Regions from separate parts of the Halobacillus sp. B23F22_5 genome, predicted to be linked through region 1. Evidence: predicted binding sites of a transcription regulator. Region 1 holds the regulator's gene; the other holds the start of a gene.
The links. Region 1 encodes LexA, which represses DNA repair genes until DNA is damaged. Its sites were predicted from a motif close to CGAACATATGTTCG; they were not measured.
Positions count from the first base shown of each region.

Region 2: a site for LexA is predicted at 1,295-1,308, ahead of ACGTN9_RS04570 (Y-family DNA polymerase). Genes of this name have one in related genera too.

Region 1 covers NZ_JBIEKI010000004.1:95,147-98,574, reverse strand. The annotation lists gene glnA (type I glutamate--ammonia ligase) at 1-603, shown strand, start outside; gene ACGTN9_RS07530 (YusG family protein) at 746-985, opposite strand; gene ACGTN9_RS07525 (hypothetical protein) at 1,267-1,581, shown strand; gene lexA (transcriptional repressor LexA) at 1,655-2,275, opposite strand; gene ACGTN9_RS07515 (YneB family resolvase-like protein) at 2,582-3,241, shown strand; gene ACGTN9_RS07510 (DUF896 domain-containing protein) at 3,313-3,428, shown strand, end outside.
Region 2 covers NZ_JBIEKI010000002.1:245,648-249,075, reverse strand. The annotation lists gene ACGTN9_RS04570 (Y-family DNA polymerase) at 1-1,255, opposite strand, end outside; gene ACGTN9_RS04565 (SDR family NAD(P)-dependent oxidoreductase) at 1,390-2,184, opposite strand; gene ACGTN9_RS04560 (MBL fold metallo-hydrolase) at 2,181-3,155, opposite strand.

The DNA of each region.
Region 1 (3,428 bases):
CACGCGAATATGTCCTTGTTCAAAGGAAAGCAAAATGCATTCTACGATACAGAAGGCGAGCTTGAACTATCAGACGTTGCTTACCAGTTCACTGCAGGTATCATCAAGCACGCAACAAACTTCACAGCTATTACGAACCCGACCGTAAACTCCTACAAGCGTCTTGTTCCTGGTTATGAAGCTCCTTGTTACGTTGCATGGTCAGGACAAAACCGTAGTCCGTTAGTTCGTGTTCCAACTTCCCGCGGCCTAAGTACCCGTATCGAAGTACGTAGTGTCGATCCTGCAGCGAACCCTTACCTGGCAATGGCTGTATTGTTGGCAGCAGGGTTAGACGGTGTGGAAAATAAGATGGAAGCACCAAAACCGGTCGATCGCAACATCTATGTTATGAACAAAACAGAACGCGAGAAGAACGGCGTACAAGATCTGCCAGCTACTCTATATGATGCGTTAGAGCTGCTTAAGCAAGATGAAATCTTAGTGAACGCACTTGGCGAACACTGTTTTGAGCACTTTATCGAAGCGAAAGAAATCGAATGGGATATGTTCCGTACACAAGTCCACCCTTGGGAACGTGAGCAGTATCTATCCGTATATTAATAAGCATCCCCCTTGGTACTATTGGTATCAAGGGGGTTTTTTATTTTAGCGTATTATCTTCATATTTAAGTCCGTAAAAAAAGCCATTGATTTTTTCATCAATGGCTTCTTTCATTATTAAAAGATTACATTCTAACTTGATTTAACACCAGCCGAGGTCACAATCAGTAACATATTGTTTGATATCTGTTATTTTATGCATGCGATAGATTTTTCCGTTATGATATTTAAAGCCCTCTGACATTTCATAACGATTCTCTTGTCCAGACATGAGAATCCGTCCGATTTTTTCTTTATAGAGGTAGAGATTCATATTTCCTTCTTCTAACTTTCCATTGATACTATCTGTTATATCCACCATCTGCAATTCTTCTTTTCTCATTCCATTCCTCCTTATTAGAATCTTGATTCAAATAACGTAAATAAATATATAAATGGTATTATAATAATTTTTTCAGGTAAAATCAACACATATTCAGAATATATAGATTTTTCAGTTAATTAGTCCTGTATACTTTATTGAAATATCGTTCTATGCTTTTACGCTGGGGCAGGCAGGTTTAAGTTGTTGTAAATGCATTGTTAAAGAATGTTAAGAAGCCCAAGACATGCAGGACTAATAGAATCCCCTGTCAAAATTGTTTTCGAAAGGAGATGACATGCATGAGTTTTACTCGCCATTCGAAATCAATTACCAGAGAATTAGAATCGATTATGAAAACCAGGAGAGGTGAAGAGGTTCTTACCTTTATCACAGAATTTGGATTTGTTCAGGGTATACCAGGGGAGTTAAAAGAAAATCGACACAGCGATTTGAAACATCGGTCTGATAAGTCAGCATGTCGTTATAAACCTTACAATTTCACGTATGTAAAGGAAGTTATCATACATTCTTTTGAAGGTGAGTTAATTAAAGTGGATCATTTGGTTATTTATGATGAGCAACTTATTGGTATTATGCCTGGTAAACTGTTTTAGCCAGGGAAATAAGAAGAGCCCTGTATCCCTTCCCGGGATACAGGGCTCTTCTATTTTTATATAGAGATTATGATCAGTGAATTGCTCTATATAAACCTACGACTTTACCCAGAATCGAGACATCATGCAGGATGATCGGGTCCATGGTTGCATTTTCCGGCTGCAGGCGAATGTGGTTTTTCTCTTTGAAGAAGCGTTTGACTGTCGCTTCTTCATCTTCTGTCATGGCGACGACGATTTCTCCATTTTGAGCGGTTGGCGTCTGTTTTACAATTACCATGTCTCCATCAAGTATACCTGCTTCAATCATACTCTCACCTTCGACAACAAGGACAAAAGTGTTTTCTTCCCCAGCTAAATTTTGTGGTAAAGGTACATATTCTTCAATATTTTCAATAGCAGTTATCGGCGTACCAGCGGTTACTTTACCAATAACAGGAGCATAGGATGCTTCGCTCCTTGGAATGTTTTGTTCTTCCTCTAATTCTAACACTTCGATGGCTCTTGGTTTCGTTGGGTCACGTCGGATGAATCCCTTTTTTTCCAGCCTCGCAAGGTGTCCATGAACAGTAGAACTGGATGCCAATCCGACAGCCTGGCCAATTTCACGCACGGAAGGTGGATAACCTTTGGCGAGGACTTCCTCTTTTATGAATTTCAATATTTCCTGTTGCCGTTTCGATAATTTACTCATATAAGCACACCTCGTACATATGTTTTTATTAACCACATTGTACCATGATGATTTCAACAATACAAACATTCGTTCGAATATACACTTGACAGGAACGAATGTTCGTATATAATTATAACTAACAAACGCGAACAAAAGTTCTGTATGGAGGGGTTAAAATGTTTGATAAACTATCTAAATTGGACATGACTTATATTATTCTTTTCATTTTGAGTCTGGTATTTTTATATGCTGCGATGTCCATAAGCAGCTAAAATGGTCTATGTAGTTTATTGTTCGTATTAACACGCAGAAAGGGTCGCAGACATGAAAGTAATAATCTATTGCAGAGTCAGTACAGAAAAAGAAGCTCAAGTTACTTCTTTAGCGAGACAGGAATCGGAGTTGCTTGCCATGGCAGAACGAGAGAACATGGAAGTGATGGATATAATTAAAGAGCAAGCGAGCGGATATGAAATTGAACGTGAAGGTGTTTTTCAAATGCTGGACCGTTTTTCTGAAGGAAAGGCAGAGGGTTTACTGATCCAGGATGAGACTAGGCTGGGGAGGGGGAACACGAAGATTGCCCTGTTTCACCAGCTTCAAAAAATGAACGTACAAGTACTGTCTTTGACACATCAGGGAGAATTGCAATTGTCAGAGTCAGATTCGATGGTGTTGCAAATCGTCGGGATAGTGGAGGAGTACCAGCGGAAAATCCATAACCTCAAAATAAAGCGCGGAATGAATAAAGCGATGGAAAGGGGTTATAACCCGGGTGACAACCTTACCAATCAGCATTTGGCAAGGGGACGGGAAAGGATTGAGTTTCCGATTGAGGAGGTTGTCCGGCTTCGTAATAATAAACTGACTTTCGAGGAAATCGCTGCTACGTTACGCGGGCTGGGCTATGATGTTTCAAAGGCCACGGTCCATAGACGCTACCGGGAATACACCTCGCTTGAAATAACAGCTGATAAAAGTTAATATATAATGAAGACAAGGGTCTAACGGCACTTGTCTTTTTAGTTCAGGGCTCATAAAAGGAGTGTGTCAATATGTTATCCAAAGAAAAACTTAATCGTATAAACGAATTAGCCAATAAATCAAAAAAAGAATCGTTGACTGCAGCGGAAAAAGATGAACAGCAAAAACTACGTAAAGAATATCTAGG
Region 2 (3,428 bases), on a different contig from region 1:
CGACAAGCTTGCTGCGATGGAGGGCCGTACCTGCTTCGGTATACGAAACCGCCCGAAGCAGCGAATCGCTGCCGTACTTCTCCCGTATAGCATCCATTACATACCCCAAATCCCGCTTCCGATCCCGTCCTCTGTCGAACAAATCTAATTGAATGCTCGCATCCTCCGAGATATTCGATAAAGAAATAGAAATACTCCGTACTGTCTTTTCCTCATAAAATTCCTTGAATAACTGGAGGCAGGTATAATAAATATCCATCGTAATGTTGGTCGGCTGATCCAGACTGCGTGAACGGTGGAAGCCTCCACCTCCTTCGGTTTTACTATAGCCTATTCCGAGGCTGATGGTCCTCCCTGCTTTATCATTGCTCCGCGCCCGCCTGGCTACTTCTTCACACATTTCCAACATAACATGTTTCACGTGAGCGGGATCATGATAATCGCGAAGAAGAATCTGACTCTTCCCATAGCTGATCTGCCCCTGGATGATTGGAGCCCCAAGCTCGGATAGATCAACCCCATGTGCATGGTAGAACAGTTGATTGCCCATTACGCCGAACACTTTTTCCAACCGTTCCAATGGATAATGTGCGAGCTGGCCAACCGTGGTGATCCCCATCCGGTTCAATCGTCGTTCCAGCCGTGGACCAATCCCCCACATTTCCCTAAGTGGAGAAACCGGCCACAGCTTTTCCGGTACGTCGTCATACGTCCATTCGGCGATGCCTTTTTTCTTCGCTTCTAAATCAAGACAGAGCTTTGCCATCAGCATATTTGGGCCAATTCCGATTGCCGCTTTGAGATGGAAGGTGTCTTCCAGTTCCGTCAAAATCATCGAGGCTATTTCCTCTGCTTCTCCGAACATCCGCTCGCTTCCATCAACCTCCAGGAAGCTTTCATCAACGCTATAGGTATGGATTGCCTCTTTCGGTACGTATTTATGAAACAGCCGCGTTACCTCAGTGGAAATCTCTAAGTAAGTACTCATCTGTGCCGATACAATAACAATATCCGGATCATTGGGTATTTCAAACAACCGGCTCCCTGTCCGGATGCCGTAATCCTTCTTCATGGCGGGAGATGCGGCTAATACTACACTTCCTCTGCGGTTTGTATCCGCCACCACTGCCAGGTGGCAGGTCATCGGGTCAAGACCGCGTAAAATAGCTGCACAGCTGGCATAAAAACTTTTCATGTCGACACAAAGCACTCGACGTTCCGGAAATAATTTGTAATCGATTGCTGGATTACCCATTTCCGTCACACCCCTTAGTTTATCTTACTTTATATTATGCGAATATACGTTCGTATATGCAAGAGGGAATTAATGTAAAAACATTGGAGGAATGCTATCCGCATACAGAAAAGCCTGGCGATCAAGGCGCCAGGCTATTTTTTATTGAACTGTTTGTGCAGCACCTTTTCCGTCAGACCTGGGAATTGGTAGTGCAATTTACTTCCTGCTTCCATCCAGGCAGGAAGGTTAATCTCCCGCTTTTCCTTGAATAATTGATTTACAATCCGGCTTGCTACCTGATTGGCATCCAGCATCCATGGTTCAACAGCACGCTGGTAATCGCCCGATGGATCCGCCTGGGCAAAAAAGTTGGTGCGTACCGGGCCAAGATTGACACCGGTGACACGGACGCCATGATGTGCCACCTCCATACGCAATGCATTCGTAAAGCCAAGCACAGCATGTTTTGTTGCAGCATATACGGCTGATTTAGGCGTTGCCATCTTTCCAGACTGGGAAGCGATGTTCACGATATGACCATTACCATGCGCTATCATATGCGGCACTACTTGATAAGTCGCTCGAAGCAAAGCAGTAAAATTCACCTGGATCATCCGGTCGATGTCCTCCCATTTCGAATCAGCGAAATAATCGAAGACCCCCAACCCTGCATTGTTGACCAAAGCATCGATTCGGTTATGCTCATTGATAATACGGTCACTGACAGCCTTCCATTCCTCTTCTTTGCTCAGGTCAGCCTGGTACCAGTAACAAGAAACATGGAACTTTTCTTCCAGTATGCTGGCAATTACCTTCAACTTATCGGAAGACCGGGCAATTAATATAGGTGTCCCTCCATTCATAGCAACATGAATAGCTATGAACTGGCCAATTCCTCCAGAAGCCCCGGTGACCAGCACTTTTTTATTCTTCACTAACGGATTCATAACGTGGCCTCCATGTTTTTGTAGAAAGTCACTCCACTATCGACCCTTGTTCCTACGGCATTTATGTCTGTTAGATAATCAAGCTGTCCGATTGTTTCAGACATGGTGAGACCAAACTGCTTCTCAAATTGCTTGGGGAACAAACGGGAACAAATTTCGAAAGTTGTCATTTCGTCTCCCCCGATAATCTCCTGAACTTTAGCCGCTCTCTTCTCCTGGCTTTCCAACCTTCTGTCAATCAGGTCATGTACATGGTTGAATATTTTCCCATGGCCAGGGTAGACATGGGTAATTTCGTAATGGAGTAATTTCTTCAAAGAGTTACGATATTGCAGCATTGGCTTAGGTCTTTCTTTACCATTATTATGGGGCGGCTCAAGCAAAGGGTTTGGAGAAATATGCTCTAGCAAGTGATCGCCCCCCAGTAAAGCTCCATCTTGTTCTCGATAAAAGGATAAGTGACTTTGGGCATGACCTGGTGTGGCAATTACACGCCACTCTTCATGACCTGGCAGCACATCTCCTTCCAGGATAGTGCTGGTCAGATTTCCTTTTGCTACATCGCCAAGAGGATTGCGCAACTCCTTTAAAAAACTAAGGTAGCGCTCAGGCACACCAGCCTGTTGGTATAAAGAATAAAAAAAGCTTTGATAATTTTGCAAAAAGCCCGGATCTCTTTTGAGCCACGTGTCTACTTGAGGATGGGCGGTCACTTCATTAAGACGGGGTAAGTATTCAATGAAACCGATATGATCCGGATGATGATGTGTCAAAATCACCTGCTCGATATCCTCGGGTCCATATCCTAGCTGTTTCAATTGGAAAACAAAAGCTTCCCAGGCCTCATCAGTTTTAACACCAGCATCAATGATAGATAGCTGGTCACCTTTTATGATATAAACATGTACATCTCCTACCGCGTAGGGAGTAGGTACCGTGATTTGATGGATTTTCTGTTTCACAATATTCATTCGTATTCCTCTCTCTTAACTGAATAGTCATTCATTTGATTATTCCATTGTAGCATGATTTTTCCATTCTCTCATCTTTTTACATCTGTTAAATCTCATTATGGATTTTACAGTTAAACTCCCTTTACTTGAAGACTCAGTTTCGAGTGAAACTGTTTCCGTTAAGGTTGAAAGCCTCTGGAGGTCCGGGAAATCACTCGCTTTCCATGGGTGTACGGTGAGCTTCCTCGGGCTACAGCCCTGCGGGATCTCACCATGTACTATTCTCCCATA